Regions from separate parts of the Alteromonas sp. PRIM-21 genome, predicted to be linked through region 4. Evidence: predicted binding sites of a transcription regulator. Region 4 holds the regulator's gene; each other region holds the start of a gene.
What was found. Region 4 encodes sigma-54, which starts transcription at its own class of promoters, with help from an activator protein. Its sites were predicted from a motif close to GTTGGCACGNNNNTNGNNT; they were not measured.
Positions count from the first base shown of each region.

Region 1: nirB (nitrite reductase large subunit NirB) is a predicted target of sigma-54. The motif match lies at 2,071-2,089, and genes of this name have one in related genera.
Region 2: IW644_RS05325 (DUF2726 domain-containing protein) is a predicted target of sigma-54. The motif match lies at 1,533-1,551, and genes of this name have one in related genera.
Region 3: flhA (flagellar biosynthesis protein FlhA) is a predicted target of sigma-54. The motif match lies at 1,492-1,510, and genes of this name have one in related genera.

Region 1 covers NZ_JADOEK010000004.1:103,868-107,531, reverse strand. The annotation lists gene nirB (nitrite reductase large subunit NirB) at 1-1,879, opposite strand, end outside; gene IW644_RS08285 (SulP family inorganic anion transporter) at 2,208-3,664, opposite strand, start outside.
Region 2 covers NZ_JADOEK010000002.1:209,789-213,452, reverse strand. The annotation lists gene IW644_RS05335 (FAD-dependent oxidoreductase) at 1-852, shown strand, start outside; gene IW644_RS05330 (hypothetical protein) at 1,049-1,498, shown strand; gene IW644_RS05325 (DUF2726 domain-containing protein) at 1,708-2,295, shown strand; gene IW644_RS05320 (5'-methylthioadenosine/adenosylhomocysteine nucleosidase) at 2,463-3,164, shown strand; gene IW644_RS05315 (cobalamin biosynthesis protein CobD/CbiB) at 3,166-3,664, shown strand, end outside.
Region 3 covers NZ_JADOEK010000001.1:119,557-123,220, reverse strand. The annotation lists gene flhA (flagellar biosynthesis protein FlhA) at 1-1,436, opposite strand, end outside; gene flhB (flagellar biosynthesis protein FlhB) at 1,603-2,727, opposite strand; gene fliR (flagellar biosynthetic protein FliR) at 2,734-3,513, opposite strand; gene fliQ (flagellar biosynthesis protein FliQ) at 3,526-3,664, opposite strand, start outside.
Region 4 covers NZ_JADOEK010000004.1:237,802-241,465, reverse strand. The annotation lists gene lptA (lipopolysaccharide transport periplasmic protein LptA) at 1-463, shown strand, start outside; gene lptB (LPS export ABC transporter ATP-binding protein) at 466-1,191, shown strand; gene IW644_RS08825 (RNA polymerase factor sigma-54) at 1,265-2,746, shown strand; gene hpf (ribosome hibernation promoting factor) at 2,777-3,064, shown strand; gene ptsN (PTS IIA-like nitrogen regulatory protein PtsN) at 3,078-3,521, shown strand; gene rapZ (RNase adapter RapZ) at 3,605-3,664, shown strand, end outside.

The sequences.
Region 1 (3,664 bases), 130 kb from region 4:
CGGTTTCAAACCCACCGGCTACTAGCTTTTCCCATATATCAGGTAAGTGCTCTACGCGTGCGCCAAATAAATCGATGCGCTGCCCACCAGTGATTTTGGTGTAAAGGTTGTATTCTTTCGCCACTTCTCCTAACAAAATGAGCTTCTCGGGCGTAATTTCTCCGCCAGGAACGCGAGGCACTACAGAATAGGTACCGTCTTTTTGCATGTTGCCAAGATAGATGTCGTTGGTGTCTTGCAGGGGTAGGTGTGAAGCTTTTAGGATGTAGTCGTTATAGACTGATGCCAGAATAGACCCCACAGCAGGCTTACAAATTTCACAACCTAAACCTTCACCATGCTGTTCAAGTAGCTCGTCGAAGGTGCGAATGCCGTTAACCTTAACAATGTGAAACAGCTCTTGTCGGGTGTAATTGAAGTGCTCACAAATCGCTTTTGATACTTCAACACCGCGCTTTTCAAGCTCGCTATCTACTACATTTTTAAGCAACGCAGCACATCCACCACAACCAGTACTGGCTTTAGTTTCACCCTTTACATCGCCAACGCTGCAACAGCCACCTTCAATAGCTGATACAATGTCGCCTTTCGTTACATTTAGGCACGAGCATATAGACGCGGTGTCTGGCAGTGCATCGGCACCTAATGCTGGTGCGGCATCGGATGATGGCAGAATTAGGCTCTCTGGGTGTTCAGGCAATTCGATGCTGTTAAGCGCATATTGTAATAGCGTATCGTAGTCGCTGGTATCGCCAACGAGTACGGCACCAAGCACGAGCTTTTGCTCGCTATCTACTACCAGCTTTTTATACACGCCTTCAGGCTGATTTAAGTAGGTGTAACTTAGAGCACCTTCCGTACGTTCATGCGCATCGCCAATAGAACCCACTTCTACGCCCATTAGTTTGAGTTTGGTACTCATGTCTGCACCAGCGAACTCGGCATCGCCACCTGTTATATGACTTACTGCCGTGCGCGCCATGGTATAACCAGGTGCAACCAAGCCAAAGATTTTGTTATCCCAAAGCGCACATTCGCCCACTGCGTAAATATTAGGGTCAGAGGTCAGGCAGTGATTATCAATGACAATACCGCCGCGCTCACCAAGTGTTAGCGCTGATTTTCTGCCGAGCTGATCGGAAGGTCGAATACCGGCAGAGAATAAAATCATGTCAGTTTCTAACGCAGTGCCGTCTGCAAACACCATTTTATAGCGGCAGGTATCGCCAGCTTCGATAGTTTGGGTTGCTTTTTGGGTATGAACGGTTACGCCTAAATCTTCAATTTTGTCTTTAAGTACGGCACCACCGGTTTGGTCTAGCTGCACCGCCATAAGCTGTGGTGCGAATTCAACCACGTGAGTATCTAGCCCAGCTTGCTTTAAGGCATTCGCTGCTTCTAAACCTAGAAGACCGCCACCAACGACAACGCCTACTTTGCTCACCGCTGCTGACGCTTCAATAGCGAGTAGATCGTCTATGGTGCGGTACACTAAGCAATGCTCTTGGTCGTTCCCGGGAATGGGGGGCACGAATGGATAAGAACCAGTGGCAAGAACCAGCTTATCGTAGCTAAACACCTGCCCTTCTGAAGTCGTGACTTTATTATTATCACGGTCAATATCGGTCACTAAGGCATTGGTGACTACGTTTACGCCCCATTCAGCGTATTGAGCGGGTGTGGTAAGCGCTAGGTCATCAGCACTAGCGCCACTAAAAAATGATGACAGATAAACGCGATCGTATGCGAGGCGAGACTCGCCGCATAAAACGGTTATTTCTACATTGGCATCGCTTTGGTGAAGCTGCTCTACAAAATGATGCCCCACCATGCCGTTGCCTACGACGACAATTTGCGTTTTTGAGTCCAATGAAGTCATGATATTCCCCTTTTTTCGGGACAAAAAAAAGCCCGCTTCAACTTTCGTTGATGCGGGCTTCGTTGCCTATTTTGCTAGTACTGACACTTAAGATCAGCATGCTCTAGCTAACACATTTTACGGAGTGTTATAAATCACACAATTTTCAGCGATTGACACAAATCACCAAAACACACTTTACGCTTATAGCTATCCAAGTTCAGTGCCAAAATCGTAATCTATTGTTTTTATTTGATTTACTACAAAATAGGCATTATTCAGACTTCACAACTGCACCAAACAAACGCAAATCTGTGTTTACTTGGTGCATTAAGCGCTATCAAATAAACTAGGCCAGTTTATCCGTTGCTACGCGGTAGCGAGGATCTTCGACTACGTTAATTTCAACAAACTTGTCGGCCTTGCGAAGCAACGAACGACACTCATCGCTGATATGACGAATGTGTAGCTTCTTACCTTGCTCTTCATATTTATCTGCAAGGGTATCTAGTGCATCGATGCCTGATGAATCCCAGATACGAGAGTCTTTAAAATCGATAACTACATCTTGCGGGTCGTTAGCGATATCAAACAAGTCTTTGAAATGCGATACCGAGCCAAAGAAAAGCGGACCGTCTAGCTCGTAGACTTTCCAGCCGTCGTTATCAATGTGCGACTTCGCTTCTATATGACGGGCGTGTTTCCATGCAAACACAAGGGCAGAAACGATAACACCGACAACCACCGCAATAGCAAGGTCAGCAATAACGGTAACGCCTGTCACTAGAAATAGTACAAAGGCATCTTCTTTGTTTACGCCGCGAATAATTCTGAATGACGCCCACTCAAATGTTGCAATAACCACCACGAACATAACGCCAACAAGGGCAGCGAGAGGAATCATTTCAATTAGCGGAGCTGCAAATAGAATGAAGCCTAATAATACAACCGCCGCGGTGATACCAGACAAACGGCCACGGCCACCAGAGTTAATATTAATCATACTTTGACCAATCATGGCGCAACCGCCCATACCGCCAAAGAAACCGTTAACAGTATTTGCAACGCCCTGGCCAACACACTCTTTATTACCGCGACCACGGGTATCGGTCATTTCATCAATTAATGAAAGCGTAAGAAGCGATTCAATAAGACCCACCAAGCAAAGAATCACTGAGGTTGGTAGTACTATCATGAACGTTTCCCAGGTGAACGGCACCATAGGGATAGCGAAGCTAGGAAGCTCGCCAGCAAGCGTTGCAGTGTCGCGCTGGTCAGCCGGTAGCAAGTCACGAACAAAGTCGATTACCGTACGTGCTTCTAAGTCGAGGCCGTGTACTAATGCTGTTACCGTAACAATCGCTACTAGCGATGCAGGAACAGCTTTGGTTAGCTTAGGCAGTAAATAGATAATGGCCATGGTTAACGCCACGAGCCCTAGCATCCAGTAAAGCAGCGTACCTTCCATCCACTGCAATTCTCCAGCAGCGTTAGTAACTTTAAACTGGCCTAGCTGAGCTAAGAAAATAACGATTGCAAGACCGTTTACAAAGCCAAGCATTACCGGATATGGCACTAAACGAATAAACTTACCGAGCTTGAATATACCGCACATTATTTGCAGTAAACCTGCCAAAATAACCGCGGCAAATAAATACTGCACGCCGTGTTGGGCAACCAGTGCCACCATTACAACGGCCATGGCGCCGGTAGCACCAGAAATCATTCCAGGGCGACCGCCAATAGCAGAGGTAATCAACCCCATCATAAAGGCCGCGTATAGACCAATCATTGGTTCTACGCCGG
Region 2 (3,664 bases), on a different contig from region 4:
ATTCCGTCTTTCAAATTAGAGAAAGATGTAATCAAGCTACGTCGCCAAATCTTTACCGAGATGGGTGTTGAATTCGTACTTAATACTGAAATTGGTAAAGACATCCAGTTCCAGGATTTGCTTGATAAATACGATGCAGTATTTCTGGGCATGGGTACGTACAAGTCGATGCAAGGTGGTTTCGATAACGAACACGTTGAAGGCGTATATGATGCACTTCCTTTCCTTATCGCCAACACCAACCGCGTAATGGGCCTTGAAAAGGACCCCGCTGATTTTGTTGACATGAAAGGCAAGCGTGTTGTTGTGCTAGGTGGTGGTGATACCACCATGGACTGTGTACGCACTTCAATTCGTCAAGAAGCTGCACAAGTAACCTGTGCATATCGTCGTGACGAAGAAAGTATGCCTGGTTCACGCCGCGAAGTGGTTAACGCTAAAGAAGAGGGCGTTGAGTTTAAATTCAACCTACAGCCTCTTGATATAGCCGTTGATGAAAACGGAAAAGCCTGTGGCGTTAAGTTTGTTAAAACCGAAATGGGGCCGCCAGATGTAAATGGTCGTCGCCGTCCTGTTGAAATAGAAGGTTCTGAACACGTACTTGAAGCAGATGCAGTTATCATCGCATTTGGTTTCCAACCAAGCCCTGCTCCATGGTTTGCCGATTTCGGCATTATGCTTGATGAGAAAGGTCGTGTACGCGCCCCTTCTGCTGGTAAGTTTGCCTTCCAAACTTCACACCCTCAAGTTTTTGCCGGTGGTGATATGGTGCGTGGTAGTGACCTGGTTGTTACCGCTATCGACGAAGGCCGTAAGGCTGCCGAAGGTATCATGGATTATATTGGCGTTTAACCTTCGCGAATATTCTCTGTGATTAAAAGCTCGATAGTCTCGCTATCGAGCTTTTTTGTTTTACACGCCCCAGAAGATACGAAAAGTTCTTCTTACATACCTTAATAGACCAAGGTTTAGTTGAAGCAAAAGAACAACGCCTCTAGTATCGTAATAATAAATAAAGAATATCGCCCACTGGATGAAGAACCTACCTATGAAGCACGTAAACACTTGGACATTTTCACTTTGTTTAGCATTAGCCTCAGCCGCTGGAAGTGCCTGTTTTGCAGACACCCTTTCCGTAGATTCTTCGTTGAAAGCCCAAATTAATGAGAAAAAAAATAACCAGGATGCGATGCCGTCTTTAAGCCGACCTACTATTGTGTCGTGCCCAGCCGAGTTTCAGCAGGTGAAAATCTCTAATGATGCAAGACAGTGCCAAGCCTTTGAAAAAGACACGTCAGCTGTGATGGTTTACCACTCACCACGCACGCCTAACGAAATACTCGGCGTTTATGAAACAGCCCATCCATCGTTAAAGCCTCATTCCCCTGTTAGGGGCCGTACTCTACTTTCGTCAGAGGATAAAACAATAAGAGTCATAATAAGTCCTGATAACGCGGGCTCTCAAGTCGATATTCTGGTCACCTCAAAAACCCACTAGAAACTAGGTTAAGTTTGCTAGCAAAATAATTCATGTTGGCACCCGCTTTGCAATTTCTTCAATAACTACTTCATGACAGCAGCAAGCGTCATTTTTATGACGCCTATGCCGTAAACGAAGCTCATACCGCTAAGCTATATATACCGGGCTAGGCTGACCTTCAGTTACTCATGTCATGACTTTTTCTATTGATATTTGCGAGGGTTACGATGGAATTGGCAATTATTTTAATGATGTTACTTATAGTCGTTGCACTAGGTGCCATAAAGTTGTCAGACGGTGGAGTGGCATTTCCATTTAGGCGGAAAGCACAACTCTTTACTCCGGTAGAGCATACTTTTTTAAACCTTATTGAACAGGCCATGGGTCGAGAATTTAGAATAGTGTGCCGCGTACGTCTTAATGACCTTGTATCAGTACGTCAATCAACCAACAAGAAGACAGCAAGCCAAGCGCTTAGCAGAGCATCTAGCAGACAACTCGACTTTGTACTGGTCGATAAACAAGATATGAGCCCTGTTATGGCAATCGATTTGGTTCACAGCCAAGGGAAAGAAGGCTATAAAACGCAAAAAGATTGGTTTGTAACGGGCGCTTTAGATGCTGCTGGCCTTCCGCACGCAAGGATTAAAGTTAAATCTGGCTACACGGTTGACGATATTCGCGAGTGCTTAGAAAACAAACTTATTCCTTATCGCCGTTTACAAAATAAAATGGCTCAGCTACCTACGCACAACCCAGAACCACCTAAGCGCCCAACCCGCCCAGTGCGTTCAAGCAGACCAGCTGCTGCCTGATACGTTTAGCTCGAGCTTCCCCTAGCCTTTGTTACTTTGCTGTTTTCTTACTCTCAAATGGCGGTAACAAAGGCATTTTTCTGTCAGTTTCTCTATTTTCCTTATACAATTAGTGCATTCAACAGCGTATTCACGCGTTAAATTCCCTCAACACCGTCGGTAGAGTTATGAACAAAATTGGTATTTTAGGCGCAATGGATGAAGAAGTTGCGCTACTTAAAGCATCGCTTTGGAATGTAAAAGAAACAAAGTGGAAACACCTTACATTTTATGAAGGCACACTTAACGACATGGAAGTGGTGTTAGTTAAGTGCGGCATTGGTAAAGTGGCAGCTGCTATCGCTACCACAGTATTGATTGAACAGTACGCCCCTGATGCTGTCGTGAATACAGGTTCTGCCGGTGGTTTCGACAAAAATTTGAATATTGGTGACTTAGTTATTGCAAGTCACGTTATTCACCACGACGCCGATTTAACTCATTTTGGTTACAAGCTTGGTCAATGTGCAGGTATGCCCGAAGATTTTCGCTGTGATACCGCGTTAATGGAAACTGCGCGTAGTGCAGCTGCAGAGATTTCCTCATTGCAATCTACAACGGGCTTGATTTGCACCGGTGATGCTTTTATCGGCAGCGATGAAGCGGTAGCGGAATTACGTGAAAATTTCCCAGATATGAAAGCGGTGGAAATGGAAGGCGCAGCTATCGGTCAAACCTGTCATATGCTTGATACACCGTTTCTTGTCATTCGCTCGTTATCAGATATTGCTGGAAAAACATCGTCAGTAAGCTTCAAAGAATATTTAGACACTGCTGCTAAGCATTCTGCACAGCTAGTTATGGCAATGATCAAGGCCCTCGCAAAATAATATGACAGAGGTAATTAGCGACCCGCAATATCAGTCGCTATTGGTACTTTGGCTGGCTACTGCCGTAGATGCCTTGTGGCGCTGGCCCCAAAGTACTCATCCCTTAACACTTATGCGCTACCTCGTTTTACAAATGGGGCGTAAGGTAGTGCCATCCCGGGATTTCGGTCCATCTCAGCACTATATTTCGGGTTCGTTAGCCGCACTAGTCTTACTTGCGCCTTTAGTAGTTTGTATCGCCATTTTAGTATACATGGCCCAGTACCCCGTTTTCTTTGAAGCCATTATTCTTGTCGTGCTGCTCGATTTTGGCTACCAGCGTCAGCAGTATAAAAAAGTGCTGGCAAGTGTTGGCAGAAATAAAAAGTCTCTCGCACGAGAAATGGTTCAGACCATTACCGCACGACAATGTGACTCTCTGACAGATATTGGTATTGCTAAAGCAGCGATTGAGTCGCTTTGGCTTAAATTTCTTTACCTGTATTGCGGCGTTATTTTTT
Region 3 (3,664 bases), on a different contig from region 4:
TGCGCGTGCTCGCGCTTATTAGGCTTAATCCACACCGCATCTAACCCGAAAGCAGGGTCTTTAGTAGCGCGCCCTTCTAATTTTCCGAACACTTGTCCGGGGTTAATGGCAAGTTCTTCGTCGTGACTTATAACGGAATCGCCAATAGTGACGCCGAGCATAGCGATGGTGTAAGTGTTAGGCTCTAAGTCTAAGTTGTCGCGTATATGAACGGGTGGAATAAGGAAGCCAAGTTCTTGGGAAAGTTTTTTACGCACGCCTTTAATTCGCGTTAACAACTCGCCACCTTGAGATTTATCAACAAGAGGAATTAAGCGATAGCCCACTTCTAAACCAATGGTATCCACCTGCTGAACATCGTCCCATCCCAGCTCTTTAACTTCAGGTGCAACAGTTTCGTCTTTTGCAATGTTCTCTGGTAATTGAGGTTCTGCCGCTTTCTTCTTAGCTTGAACTGTCTGCCAATATGCAAACCCTGCAATCAAAAATGAAAAACCCAAGAATGCGATATGAGGCATACCCGGGATGATACCCATGACGAAAAGCACGCCTGATGCAATATAAAGCGCTTGATTATTGCCTAGCTGGCCACGGATTTCTTTACCCATTTCTTGGGTTTCGTTTTCACGAGTAACGATAATCGCCGTTGCTACCGAAAGTAGCAATGAAGGTATCTGCGCCACCAAACCATCACCAATGGTCAAGATAGTGTAGATCTCTATGGCATTTCCAAATGAAAGATCGTGCTGAATCATGCCTATAAACAATCCGCCAACGATATTGATAAGCATGATAAAAAGACCGGCAACCGCATCTCCTTTTACAAACTTCGATGCACCGTCCATCGACCCGTAAAAGTCTGCCTCTGCGGTTATTTCTTCACGACGCTGACGCGCTTGGTCTTGATCGATATAGCCTGCGTTCAAATCAGCGTCAATTGCCATTTGCTTACCTGGCATAGCATCCAAGGTAAAGCGAGCACTTACTTCTGAAATACGTCCTGCACCTGCGGTTACTACCTTGAAGTTAATAATAAGAAGGATAGCGAAGACAACAATACCCACAGCATAGTTACCGCCGATAACAACCGCACCGAAGGCTTCAATCACCTTCCCTGCTGCATCTCCCCCTTCGTGACCGTACAACAATACAACCCGCGTAGATGCAACGTTTAGTGCCAGACGCAGAACTGTCGCAATTAGAAGCACAAGTGGGAAAATACCAAAATCCACAGGCCGTTGAGTGAGTACCGCCACCAAAATGATGACGAGAGAGAGCGCAATATTAAAGCTAAACAATACGTCGAGTAAAAACGGCGGCATGGGTAGAATTACCATTCCCATGATTGCCAAAAGGACAATAGGCGCGCCTAAACCACTGGTAAAATTTTGCAGCTGATTTTTATCGAATCGCTGAAGATAACCGGATAACTGCATGGCTGGGTGTCTCTCTATCAGAAAATTGACGCTTTATGTAAATCTTCAATAGAGTTTTCAACTAACGTGCCAGCTTTATACAAAGCGGCATTTACATATACCAATAGACCCCAAAAGTATGCGAAAAGTATAAAAAGGCCAAAAAAAACCGCAGTAAAATAGTCACTTAGCGACGGTATTCTGGAGGAATAGGCAAATCTCGTTTAAGTGGTTTAGGACGCTTACCCTTTCCTGCCCTATGTGCTTTAAGCTGATAGACGTGTGCTAGCACCTGCGCTACCGCCATAAATAAGGCGTTGGGGATTTCATCGTCGACTTCTGTCGAATAAAAGATGGCACGAGCAAGTACAGGAGAAGGTATTAAGGGTACGTCATTGGCGGTAGCAATTTTTCTGATATGCATGGCCAATTCATCAGCCCCTTTTGCCACCACAACAGGTGCTCTTACGCCCTGTTCATCATACTTAATCGCTACTGAAAAGTGAGTCGGGTTGGTTACTACCACGTCTGCCTGAGGTACTTCCTGCATCATGCGCTTGGTTGCTGCTTGATACTGCAAACGGCGAATACGGCCTTTAACCATAGGGTCGCCCTCAGCATTTTTGCGCTCGTCTTTAACCTCTTGCTTGGTCATTTTCATTTCTTTGTTGTGCTTATACATTTGATAAGGCACATCGATAAGCGCGATGGGGATCATGCCACAGACTAGAATGAGAAATGCCCATTTAAGTATGTCCATAGCGTGAAACAGGTTGCCCGGATAAAGCTCCATATCTAAATGCAGCGCTTCATCTTCGAAGAACAACAGCGCCCCTATGGCCATACTGATGATAACCACAACTTTAGCGATAGATTTTAATAGCTCAACCAAGCCGTTCATACCGAACATTCGCTTAAAGCCCTGAATTGGACTCATTTTGGAGCCCTTAGGCTTTGCACCTTCCCAGGTGAAATTAAAACCACCAAGAGCAATAGAGCCATAGATGCCGGCTATCATGGCAACCACCATATAAAGCAACACGGCTGGACCTACCGCTGAGAAAGCTTCGCCCCAAGCGCCGAACATGTGGGTAGTATCATAAGTTTCGTCGCGAGAGAGAATAAACATTCGCTGGGTGAGCTTGAAAACAGATTCAGCAACCCATTCACCCACAAATAAAAACATAAAGGCGCTGACAATAAGCACTAAAGTTGTGGATAGTTCACGGGAACGGGCCAGCTGCCCTTTTTTTCGGGCATCATCGAGTTTTTTCCCCGTGGGGTCTTCTGTTTTTTCGCTTGAATCTGCCATTTTTTCCTAACCACAAATGTTCAATAGTTCACACATAAACTGTTCGGCTCTAAACCATTGGGTTTCAAAGTGCGCAGTAAAGTTATCTAGCGTTATCCAAATAATCAGCAATCCCATTACCTGAGCAATGGAAAAGCCAATACTAAAAATGTTTAGCTGGGGTGCAGCCTTGGTCATTACACCAAACGCTAAATTCACAATAAGTAGTGACACAATGGGCGCTAGAGACAAGGTTACTGCCGATATAAACATCCAACCGCCCCAATGGGCAATATCTCGGAACTGTTCACCTGTCCACCATGCTTCGCCTATGGGAAACGCCTCGAAGCTCATTACTATCATTTGGATCATGGACAAATGCCCATCCAACGTCCAAAACAATAAAGTCGCCAATATTAGATAAAACTGACCAACCGCAGGTACGTTTATACCGTTTACGGGGTCAACAATAGACGCGAACCCCAAACCTGTTTGCATGGCTATGATTTGGCCTGCAAGCACGAAGGTATTAAGTACCATCATGGAAATAAAGCCAATAGCAATACCAATAAGCAACTGCTGAATAACAATTAAAAATGTGCCTACATCCACCAAGTTTTCTATAGGTGATGGAGGGACTACTGGCATGATGATGAGCGTTAGCATTATACCCAGCAGGGCTCTTACCTGCGGGGGGATTGATTTTGCACTCAATCCAATCATGGCTACGAACAAGCCGCTAATGCGCATAAATGGCAGCAGCATGTCCGCAAGAAATTGATTGATGGTGGCGAGTTCAACTTCCACAGCTTAAGCCTTCTACCCCACAACCTGAGGGATCATATCAACCATTCTGAAAGTAAAATCCATAAGCTGTTGTACCAGCCAGTTTCCTCCCCAGCTCAGTGCGAGAAGTGTGACAAGCAAGCGAGGTAAGAAACTCATGGTCTGCTCGTTG
Region 4 (3,664 bases):
TTCACAACCCATTAAGATAGGGTCAAACACCCAGTTTATTGATGGTAAAAACAAAACAGCTCTGTACAAGGAAGATGTACTTATTACCCAAGGTTCACTCCTAATCGAAGCTGATGAAGTAGAAGTAATAGCTACAGATGGCAGCGGCCGTGAAATATTTATCGCTCGTGGCAACCCTGCAAGCTATTCTCAATCACTAGAAGACGGTACACCAGTATCAGCGAAAGCTAATGAAATTCGCTATGAAGTAATTAATCGCACTATTTCTCTGGCGGGTAATGCTGAGCTACAGCAAGATACCAGCAAAGTGCAAGGTGATAAGATTACGTTCGATATGATTACTGAACAATTGCTTGCAACGGGTGGCGCCGGTGAAGATGGTGAAGGTCGTGTAACCACAGTGTTTACCCCTGACACCATTCGTAAAACATCGTCTAAGAAAGACAACGAGGACAATGAATAGCAATGGCAACTTTGAGCGCTAAAAACCTTGCTAAATCGTATAAATCGCGACAGGTTGTTCGCGATGTAAGCCTTTCAGTGTCTACCGGTCAAATTGTTGGGCTTCTCGGCCCTAATGGCGCTGGTAAGACCACTACTTTTTACATGATTGTAGGCTTGGTCAACTTAGACAAAGGCAAGATCGAAATTGATGATAATGAGCTTACTCACCAGCCAATGCATGAGCGCGCACGCCGCGGTATAGGCTACCTCCCGCAAGAGGCATCAATATTTAGAAAGCTTACGGTACATGAAAATATCATGGCCATTTTGCAGACCCGTAAAGATTTAAATTCACAACAGCAAGAAGAAGAAGCAGATGCCCTACTTGATGAATTTAATATCAACCATATACGTAATAGTACGGGGATGAGTTTGTCAGGGGGAGAACGGCGTCGCGTAGAGATTGCTCGAGCTCTGGCAGCAAAACCACAATTTATTTTGTTAGACGAACCATTTGCCGGTGTTGATCCAATATCAGTTAATGATATAAAGAAGATAATACAGCATCTGCGAGATAGGGGTATTGGTATCCTTATCACGGACCATAACGTACGCGAAACATTGGATGTTTGCGAAAAAGCGTACATTGTGAGTCATGGCGAGCTTATTGCGCAAGGAACTGCGGAACAGGTTTTAAGTAATCAAAAAGTAAGGGACGTATACCTAGGCGAACAATTCAGGCTATAGTTAGTGTAACCGAATTGTCATTTTTCAGTTTCGCTCTGGTATATTTAATTTAGAGCATTTAAATAAGACGTAGATGAAACCATCTTTACAGCTAAAATTTAGCCAACAACTTACAATGACACCTCAGCTGCAGCAGGCCATTAAGCTGCTGCAGCTTTCTACGCTTGATCTTCAGCAAGAGATTCAAGAAGCGCTCGACTCTAATCCGCTTTTAGAAGTGGAAGAAGGTAGCGACGAGCCACAAGTAGAAAAGAACAATGTCGATAGTGACAATAGCGCTGCTGAAGCGACAGCTTCTGCATCAAGCGACACGCTAGAAGCAGGAGATGCACTGGAGAAGAATGACCTTCCCGATGAGCTACCTATCGACAGCACTTGGGATGAGTATTATTCCGCTTCTTCTGCGCCTGCACCTGGTCCATCTAATGATGATGAACAAATATTCCAAGGTGAGACCACTGAAGACATCCAAGAGCACTTGCTTTGGCAAATGCGGCTCACTCATTTTTCGGATACTGACCGCGCCATTGCTACTGCAATCATCGATTCGATTGACGAATCAGGTTATTTGACCGTTACTCTTGACGATATCTTAGAAGCGGTCAACGATGATGATCTTGAAGAGCCTATCGAAATGGACGAAATAGAATGTGTACTTAAGCGCATTCAAATGTTCGACCCCATTGGTTCAGGTTCTCGTACCCCTCAAGAATGTCTTATGGTGCAATTGCGCCAGTTTTCAGAAGACACACCGTGGCTTGCTGAAGCGAAGCAGCTTATTGAGGAATATTCAGATTTACTGAGCAGTAAAGACTACCGCACCCTAATGCGTAAGAGCCGATTAAAAGAAGATCAGCTGCGCGAAGCAATGCGTTTACTTCAAACCTTGAATCCTCGTCCAGGTAGTGCTTTAGTTACTAAAGAGCCTGAGTACGTTATTCCTGATGTCTCAGTAACCAAGAAAAATGGCCGTTGGGTGGTTGAGCTAAACCCCGACAGTCTGCCGAAATTAAGCGTAAATCAACAGTACGCAGCAATGAGTCGCCGTGCTAAGAACAGTAGCGATTCACAATTCATCCGCTCACACATGCAAGAGGCCAAGTGGTTCATAAAGAGCCTTGAATCTCGTAACGATACCTTAATGAAGGTCGCAAATTGTATTGTGCAGCAGCAAATGGGCTTTTTTGAGCACGGCCCGGAAATGATGAAACCAATGGTGCTAAATGATGTCGCAGAAATGGTAGATATGCACGAATCGACTATTTCCCGTGTGACAACGCAAAAGTATATGCATACGCCTCGTGGTATCTTCGAATTGAAGTATTTCTTCTCAAGCCACGTAGCAACTGAGTCAGGTGGTGAATGTTCATCTACAGCGATTCGTGCATTGATCAAGAAGTTAGTGGCTGCGGAAAATCCTAGCAAGCCCCTAAGTGATAGCAAGATTGCTTCGTTGTTGGCCGAGCAAGGCATAAAAGTCGCTCGGCGAACAATAGCAAAATACCGGGAATCGTTATCGATCCCGCCGTCGAACCAACGCAAAAGCCTTATCTAACCGGGCTTAAATATATAAGGAAGACGAAATATGCAAATCAACCTTACTGGTCATCATGTCGAAATCACCGACTCTTTGCGTAATTATGTCGATACGAAGTTCAGCAAACTTGAACGTCACTTTGATCACATTTCTAATGTGCATGTCATCCTGAACGTTGAAAAATTAAATCAAAAAGCCGAAGCGACTGTTCATTTAAGTGGCGCTGAAGTATTCGCATCCTCAGAAAATACCGACATGTATGCGGCGATTGACAGCATGGTTGATAAACTCGACCGGCAGGTAATCAAGCATAAGGAAAAACTGAAAAAACATTAGTAGTTAATTAAGCATGGATATACAAGCCATCGTAAGTCTGGACCGCACCGAGTGTGCGGTTCAGTGTAATAGTAAAAAGCGAATTCTTGAGATCATCGCTGATATCGCTGCCAAGCAAAATGATAACATTGACCAGGCAACGGTTTTAAATAGCTTAATGGCTCGAGAACGTATGGGTAGCACGGGTATTGGCAACGGCATAGCACTGCCTCACGGTCGCCTGGCTGGCCTTGAGAAGGTAATAGCAATTGTTGTTACAAGCACACCAGCTATCAACTTTGATGCCCTAGATGAAAAGCCCGTAGACATATTTTTTGCGCTACTCGTTCCCGAAGAGCAAACCGAAGGACACCTTCAAACACTGGCTACCGTAGCCGGTAAGCTCAGTGACAAAGAAACAATTAAAACAATACGCCGCGCAACAACCAGCGACGAGATTATTTCTGCATTAAGTTAAGCCATAAGAGCCTATACATTATAGATAGGCGCTTTATTCAACAACGCGTATGCGATGAAACCAGAATATAAGGGAGAGTTTAGGTGAAGCTGATCATAATCAGTGGTCGTTCAGGGTCTGGTAAGTCTGTCGCACTTCGCGCT